DNA from 2 places in the Streptomyces sp. NPDC008125 genome. Region 2 is predicted to be linked to the other one. Evidence: riboswitches for the same ligand, from Rfam matches in the RefSeq annotation. Region 2 holds a riboswitch; the other holds the start of a gene.

Region 1 (3,398 bases), on a different contig from region 2:
GTTCACCGGCGGAGCGGCTCAGCCGGAAGGACGACTCACTCAAGGACGACTCACTGGAAGAACGGCCGCACCTTCTCCACCATCCAGTCGCCGACCGGGTCCTGGGCCACGTCGAGCAGGACGAGGTTGACGGGCCACGGCACCTGTACGCGGCCGAGCGCGCGGCCCAGCGCCTCCAGGGGAACGCTCCGCGTCGTCTCGTCCCACATCGACGCCTGGAATCCGGTGACACCGATGAAGAGGACGGGGTCGCCGCCCTCGATGCTGGCCAGGGCCCGCCGGGCGGTGGCGACCAGGCCGGTCTGCCGGAACTCCGCGGAGACGGCGGCGAGGAAGTCGACCGGCTCCTCCTTCCAGTCCGGCTCCCACAGCCGCACCCGGCCGCCGCCGGCCGGTCCGTCCAGCGGGGTGTTCCCGGTGCGGCAGAGCTCGGCGACGGCGGCGGGGGGCAGCGGGAGCCCGACCGCCCCGCCCGGGTTCACGGCGATGCCGAGCTGCGGGGGCAGTCCGCGCGCGAATTCGCGGGCCGGCGCGACGGCGAAGGAGAGGTGGGTGCCGGCACAGCCGAGGAACTGCGCCTCGGAGCTGAAGACGGGGACGAAGGCGGCGCCGTCGAGTTCGATCGTCGGCAGGTCGAGGTCGGCACTGGCGGGACTGCCGCCGTTGGGCAGCGGAATCCAGACCTGGCTGCGGCCGAGCACCTCGACGAGCCGGCCGGTCGCCTCGGGGACGCCCAGTGAGGCGCTGAGTACTTCTTCGAGCTCGTTCGCCGGCCACCCCTGGAGCTGCTGGGGCGGCATCTGTGCCGGGATGTCCACTGCCTCTGTGTCCTCTACTCGACCGTGTCCTGCGGCAGAAACAGTAACCGCCGACGGGCGTCGGCGTCCCGGCACCGGCACCGACGCCGGAACCGGCGGCGACGGGGCGCCGCCGACGGGCGGGCGCGGGAAGGCGATGGCCCGCAGCGCCCCCGCCGCCGGGCGGTCCAGCAGCACGGCGGAGGCGCAGCCCGGGGGCAGCAGACCGCGCTCCGTGTCGCGCAGCAGCCGGCCGACCGCGCGCCGGTGCCGGGCGAAGGCGTAGCCGGAGACGCCGCGTCCGCGTTCGCGCTGGCCCGCCCGGGCCGTCTCGGGGGTCACGTCGAGCAGCACCAGGTGGAGGGTGCGGCCCCGGCGCACCGCGTGGCGGGCCAGCCAGCGGCGGACCCAGGTCTGGGTCCCGCAGTCGTGGACGACGACCGCCTCGCCGGAGCGGAGCGCCCGGAGCAGCCCGTAGTAATGGGCTGCGCGGACCAGCGGGCGGTAGAGGGCGTACGGGAGTAAGCGGGGCAGGGCCGCCGTGAAGCGGTCCCGGGTGTCCTGGGAGTCGATGGCGCGGGTGGTGACCGCACGCCGGATCAGGGTGGACTTGCCGCTGCCGGGCAGGCCGGAGACGACGACGAGGTCCCCGGGGGCGAATTCCAGCCGCCGCGGTCCGTCCCCGGCCCCACCGCGCAGGTCGCGCACGGCCGGCGGCTCCTTCTCGGCGGCGGGCGGTGCCTGCCGCACCGCGACCCCCCACCGCACCACCCCCGCGTACGGTCGCAACGACATCGGCATTCCCCCTGTCGAGTCACCCCAGCACCTGCCCACAAAGTGTAAAGAAAAGGTAATGCGCGGCAAGTCTCCCGGACGGGAGGCCGGGCGGCGGCAGGGGCGGGGGTACCGGGCGCCGGGGCTGCCCGCCGTGCGTGCGATGATGTGCGCGCAACTGCATACCGGCCGTTTGAATCCACGCGGGAGAGTCCCGGCCACCGTGTGTGCCGGGCGCCGAAGGAGCAAGTTCCTCCCTTGAATCTCTCAGGCCCCGTACCGCGTGGATGAGGCAGATCTGAAAAGCGAGCCGGTCACCGGCTCCACCCAAGGTGCAAGCCGACCCGTCAGGGGCCTCTCGGCGAACCTCTCAGGTTCCGATGACAGATGGGGAGGGACCGTCCTCGTCGTCATGCCCTGCGCGCCCTGGGAGCCACCTCATGAGCACCGCCCCCCGTACGACCGCCCTCGATGCGCTGCATCGCTCGCTGGGCGCGACCATGACCGACTTCGCCGGCTGGGACATGCCGCTGCGGTACGCCAGCGAGCGTGACGAGCACAACGCGGTGCGCACCCGCGCCGGGCTCTTCGACCTCTCCCACATGGGCGAGATCGCCGTCACCGGCCCCGAGGCCGTCCGCTTCCTGAACCACGCGCTCGTCGGCGACATCGGCACGGTCGGCGTCGGCCGGGCCCGCTACACGATGATCGTCCGCGAGGACGGCGGCATTCTGGACGACCTCATCGTCTACCGCCTGGCCGAGGACGAGTACCTCGTGGTCGCCAACGCGGGCAACGCCCAGCTCGTCCTGGACACCCTGACCGAGCGGGTCGCGGGCTTCGACGCCGAGGTCCGCGACGACCGCGACGCCTACGCGCTGATCGCCGTCCAGGGCCCCGCGTCCCCCGCCGTCCTGAAGGCCGTCACCGACGCCGACCTGGACGGGCTGAAGTACTACGCGGGCCTGCCCGGCACGGTCGCCGGGGTGCCCGCGCTCATCGCCCGTACCGGCTACACCGGGGAGGACGGCTTCGAGCTCTTCGTCGCCCCCGAGCACGCCGAGGCCCTCTGGCAGGCGCTCACCGAGGCCGGTGCCCCGCACGGCCTGATCCCGTGCGGGCTCTCCTGCCGCGACACGCTGCGCCTGGAGGCGGGCATGCCGTTGTACGGGCACGAGCTGACCACCGCGCTGACCCCGTTCGACGCGGGCCTCGGCCGGGTCGTGAAGTTCGAGAAGGAGGGCGACTTCGTGGGCCGCGAGGCGCTCACCGCAGCCGCCGAGCGCGCCGGGACCGCCCCGCCCCGCAAGCTCGTCGGCCTGGTCGCCGAGGGCCGCCGGGTGCCGCGTGCCGGTTACCCCGTCGTCGCCGTGGGCGGGACCGGCGCCAAGGTGATCGGCGAGGTCACCTCCGGCGCCCCCTCCCCGACGCTGGGCAAGCCGATCGCCATGGCGTACGTGGACGCGGCGTTCGCCGCGCCCGGCACCGAGGGTGTCGGCGTCGACATCCGGGGCACCCACGAGCCGTACGAGGTCGTGGCCCTGCCCTTCTACAAGCGTCGGAAGTAGGCGTCGGGGCCCGTCGCGCCCGCCCACGCCCCGCCCCCACGCCCCGCCCACGCCCCGCCCGTCGGGCCGAACGTGACGCAGTCGCGTCTCATCCCGTAAGACCATCGTTCATCAGCACCCACCCGCGTACAGGAGAATTCAGGTCATGAGCAACCCCCAGCAGCTGCGGTACAGCAAGGAGCACGAGTGGCTGTCGGCCGTCGAGGACGGCGTGGCGACCGTCGGCATCACCGAGTACGCGGCCAACGCGCTCGGTGAC
Region 2 (3,398 bases):
GTCGAGCGCGTAGTCGCGGTCGGCGAGCCGCCGCAGGTAGCGCAGCATCGCCGTCTCCGAGCGGTGCTGGTGGAAGACCGGGTGGGTGAGGAAGTCGTCGGTGCGCACCAGCTGCTCGGGGAGCGCGTCGGCGGCGGTGGCGTCCAGCGCCTCGACGTCGCCCTGCGCGCCGAAGGCGGCCCAGACGGATTCGAGGTGGGCGCGGGTGGTCGTCTCGTCGCAGGCCACGGAGACCAGGTCCGCGTCGACCAGCCGCAGGTTGACCCCGCGCTCCCGGGCGTCGGCGACGACCTCGGCGGCCTTGCCGGGCACCCGCACGGTCAGCGTGTCGAAGAAGGAGCCGTGCAGGACCTCGGCGCCCCCGGCCCGCAGCCCGTCGGCGAGGATCGCCGCGTAGCGGTGGGTGCGCCGGGCGATCGTCCGCAGCCCGTCGGGGCCGTGGTAGACGGCGTACATGCCGGCCATCACGGCGAGCAGGACCTGCGCGGTGCAGATGTTGCTGGTGGCCTTCTCGCGGCGGATGTGCTGCTCGCGGGTCTGAAGGGCCAGGCGGTACGCCTTGTCGCCGTCCGCGTCCACCGAGACACCGACCAGGCGGCCGGGGAGCGAGCGGGCGAACTTCTCGCGTACGGCCATGAAGCCGGCGTGCGGTCCACCGAAGCCCATCGGCACACCGAAGCGCTGGGTGGTGCCGACCGCGATGTCCGCGCCGAGGTCGCCGGGGGAGGTGAGCAGGGTGAGGGCCAGCAGGTCGGCGGCGACGGTGACGACCGCGCCGAGCTCGTGGGCACGCTCGATCACGGGACCGATGTTCCGTACGGCGCCGGAGGCACCCGGGTACTGGAGCAGCACGCCGAAGACGCCGCGCTCGGCGATGTCCGCCGGGATGCCGCCGTCGAGGTCGGCGACGACGACCTCGACACCGGTCGGCTCGGCGCGGGTCTCGATGACCGCGATCGTCTGCGGCAGGGTGTCGGCGTCGACGAGGAAGACCCCGCCCTTGACCTTGCCGACGCGCCGCGCCAGCGCCATGGCCTCGGCCGCGGCGGTGCCCTCGTCGAGCAGCGAGGCGCCGGAGGTGGGCAGGCCGGTGAGCTCGGCGACCATGGTCTGGAAGTTGAGCAGGGCCTCCAGACGGCCCTGCGAGATCTCCGGCTGGTAGGGCGTGTACGCCGTGTACCAGGCGGGGTTCTCCAGCACGTTGCGGAGGATGACCGGAGGCGTGAAGGTGCCGTAGTAGCCGAGCCCGATCATCGGGGCGACCACCTGGTTGCGGTCGGCGAGCGTACGCAGCTCCGCCAGAACCTCGGCCTCGGTGCGCGCCGACGGGAGGTTCAGCGCCTCGGTGCTCTTGATCACGTCGGGCACCGCGGCGGCGGTGAGTTCGTCGAGCGAGCCGTATCCGACCTGCGCGAGCATCTTCGCCCGGGCCTCGCCGTCCGGCCCGATGTGGCGCTGTTCGAAGGGGATGCCCTGCTCCAGCTGGGAGAGCGGGGTGCGGCGGGGGGTCATGGTGGAGGCCTCCTGGTCTGGCACGACCTGCGAGGGGCACCGCGGCGCGGCTGCCCGTACGGCCTCCCCCTCTGTCATCTCGACCTGAGAGCTTCACCGGCGCGCCCTGGGGCGTACCGGCTTTCACCGTCGGTGAGGGTGGGCCGCACCGGGCATGCGCCGGGTCGGACCGCCCTGCTTTCCAGAGTGACCTCGTCCATGCGGTACGGGGGCCTGAGAGATTCCGGGGAGGATTTGCTCCTTCGGCGCCTCCGGAATCTCCACCGGAGGCTCTCCCGCACGGGGTCAGCAGCCATGTGCCAGCCTACCAGCGGGGATCTTCGCCGATTCTTCGAGTGGCCGATATCCGGAATCTGCACTTCTGTAGTGGCTGTGGAGTAGTTGCTCGGCCGTGTCTTCGAAGGGGCGTCGTTCGGCCGGAGGCCGGGCCGGGCGGCGTCCGGTGCGTGCGATCACGAGGCGGAGCATCGTCCTCGTACGGGGCGCACGAGGACGATGCCGGCAACGCGGCGGGCGAGCGTGCCGCGCGTCGCCCGGCAGACGGCACTTCGAAGAGACGGCCTGGCCCCAGCCGTCGCGACCAGCGGGAGGCACCGTGCAGACCGACATCGATCCGCGCAGCCTGATCGGCCGCAAGGCATTCGACCGCGCAGGCATCAAGATCGGCACGGTGGACGAGGTCTACCTCGACGACGCCACCGGCGTCCCCGAGTGGGCCGCCGTACGCACCGGCCTGTTCAGCAGGGACGCCTTCGTCCCCCTGGAGCCGAGCGCATTCGTCGAGGACACCCTGCGTGTCCCGTTCGACCGCGCGCTGATCCGGGACGCGCCGGACTTCGGCGTCGGGCGGCATCTCTCGCCCGAGCAGGAGCTTCAGCTGTACCGGCATTACGGACTCGACTCCTCCTCCGTGACCGGTCCGGGCCCGGACCGGGACTTCGGCAGGCTGGCCGGCCAGGACGAGTAGTCCACCGGCTCCGCCACCAGCGGCAGCGGATCGGCCGGGACCAGGTCCGGGTCGCCCACCCGGAACGTGCGCACCCGGCCGGGCGGGTCGCCCGGCCGCTCGAACCGCACAGTGACCCGGCCGACGCCGCTGCCCTGCACCCAGCCGTGACCGTACGTCCCGTGCCGCACGTCGTGGCCCGGGGACCACCGTCGCGCGGCGAGCCCGGCGGCCTCGTCCCCGAGCGCGTCGGCGGCCTCGTGCTCCTGCCGGCCGGGAGGCACCCCGGGGAGCCCGGGCGGCGGGCCGGACGCCTCGCTGGGCGCTTCCGCGTCAACGCCCGCCCCGGAAGCCGGAGCCGCCGGTTCACCGGCCGCCCGCCCGGCCTCCGCCGCCCGCCCGGCCTCCGCCGCCCGCTCGGCCTGCGCCGCCTGCGCCGCCTGCGCGAAGAGGTCCTCCTGCGTGTAGTCCGCCAGGCCCGTGACGCCCACGCCCAGCAGCCGCACGCCTCCGGTGGTGTCCACCCCCTCCAGGAGGCGCGCGGCGGCCTCACGCACCACTGAGGGGTCGTCCGTGGGGCCGCGCAGCGTCTCGGAGCGGGTCAGGGTGGAGAAGTCGTAGCGGCGCACCTTGAGCACGACGGTGCGCCCCGAGCGCCCGGCCTTCCGCAGCCGCTCGACGCACCGGCCGGCCAGCCGCTCGACCTCCGTCCGCACCCGGGTGCGGTCGTGGAGGTCCACCTCGAAGGTGTCCTCGACCGAGACGGACTTGGCGTCGCGTTCGGCGACCACGGGCCGGTCGTCCAGGCCGAGCGCCATCCGGTACAGCGAGATTCCGTGGGCCCTGCCCACCAGCCGTACGAGCTCGTCCTCGCCCGCCTCGGCCAGGTCGTGGACCGTGGTCATCCCGGCGCGCCGCAGATGGTCCCCGGTGGCCGGAC

What was found. Region 2 has a riboswitch for glycine ahead of gcvP (aminomethyl-transferring glycine dehydrogenase). Riboswitches for the same ligand answer to the same signal wherever they lie in the genome.
Region 1: another riboswitch for glycine. It lies ahead of gcvT (glycine cleavage system aminomethyltransferase GcvT); the one in region 2 lies ahead of gcvP (aminomethyl-transferring glycine dehydrogenase).

The regions. Positions count from the first base shown of each region.
Region 1 is NZ_JBIBHR010000009.1:263,183-266,580, forward strand. Features, by position in the region: gene ACFZAX_RS17935 (enhanced serine sensitivity protein SseB C-terminal domain-containing protein) at 51-818, opposite strand; partial or broken gene ACFZAX_RS17940 (AAA family ATPase) at 1,104-1,598, opposite strand; glycine riboswitch at 1,766-1,863, shown strand; gene gcvT (glycine cleavage system aminomethyltransferase GcvT) at 2,012-3,139, shown strand; gene gcvH (glycine cleavage system protein GcvH) at 3,285-3,398, shown strand, end outside.
Region 2 is NZ_JBIBHR010000038.1:9,349-12,746, reverse strand. Features, by position in the region: gene gcvP (aminomethyl-transferring glycine dehydrogenase) at 1-1,512, opposite strand, end outside; glycine riboswitch at 1,704-1,800, opposite strand; gene ACFZAX_RS34455 (PRC-barrel domain-containing protein) at 2,108-2,479, shown strand; gene ACFZAX_RS34450 (DNA polymerase IV) at 2,401-3,398, opposite strand, start outside.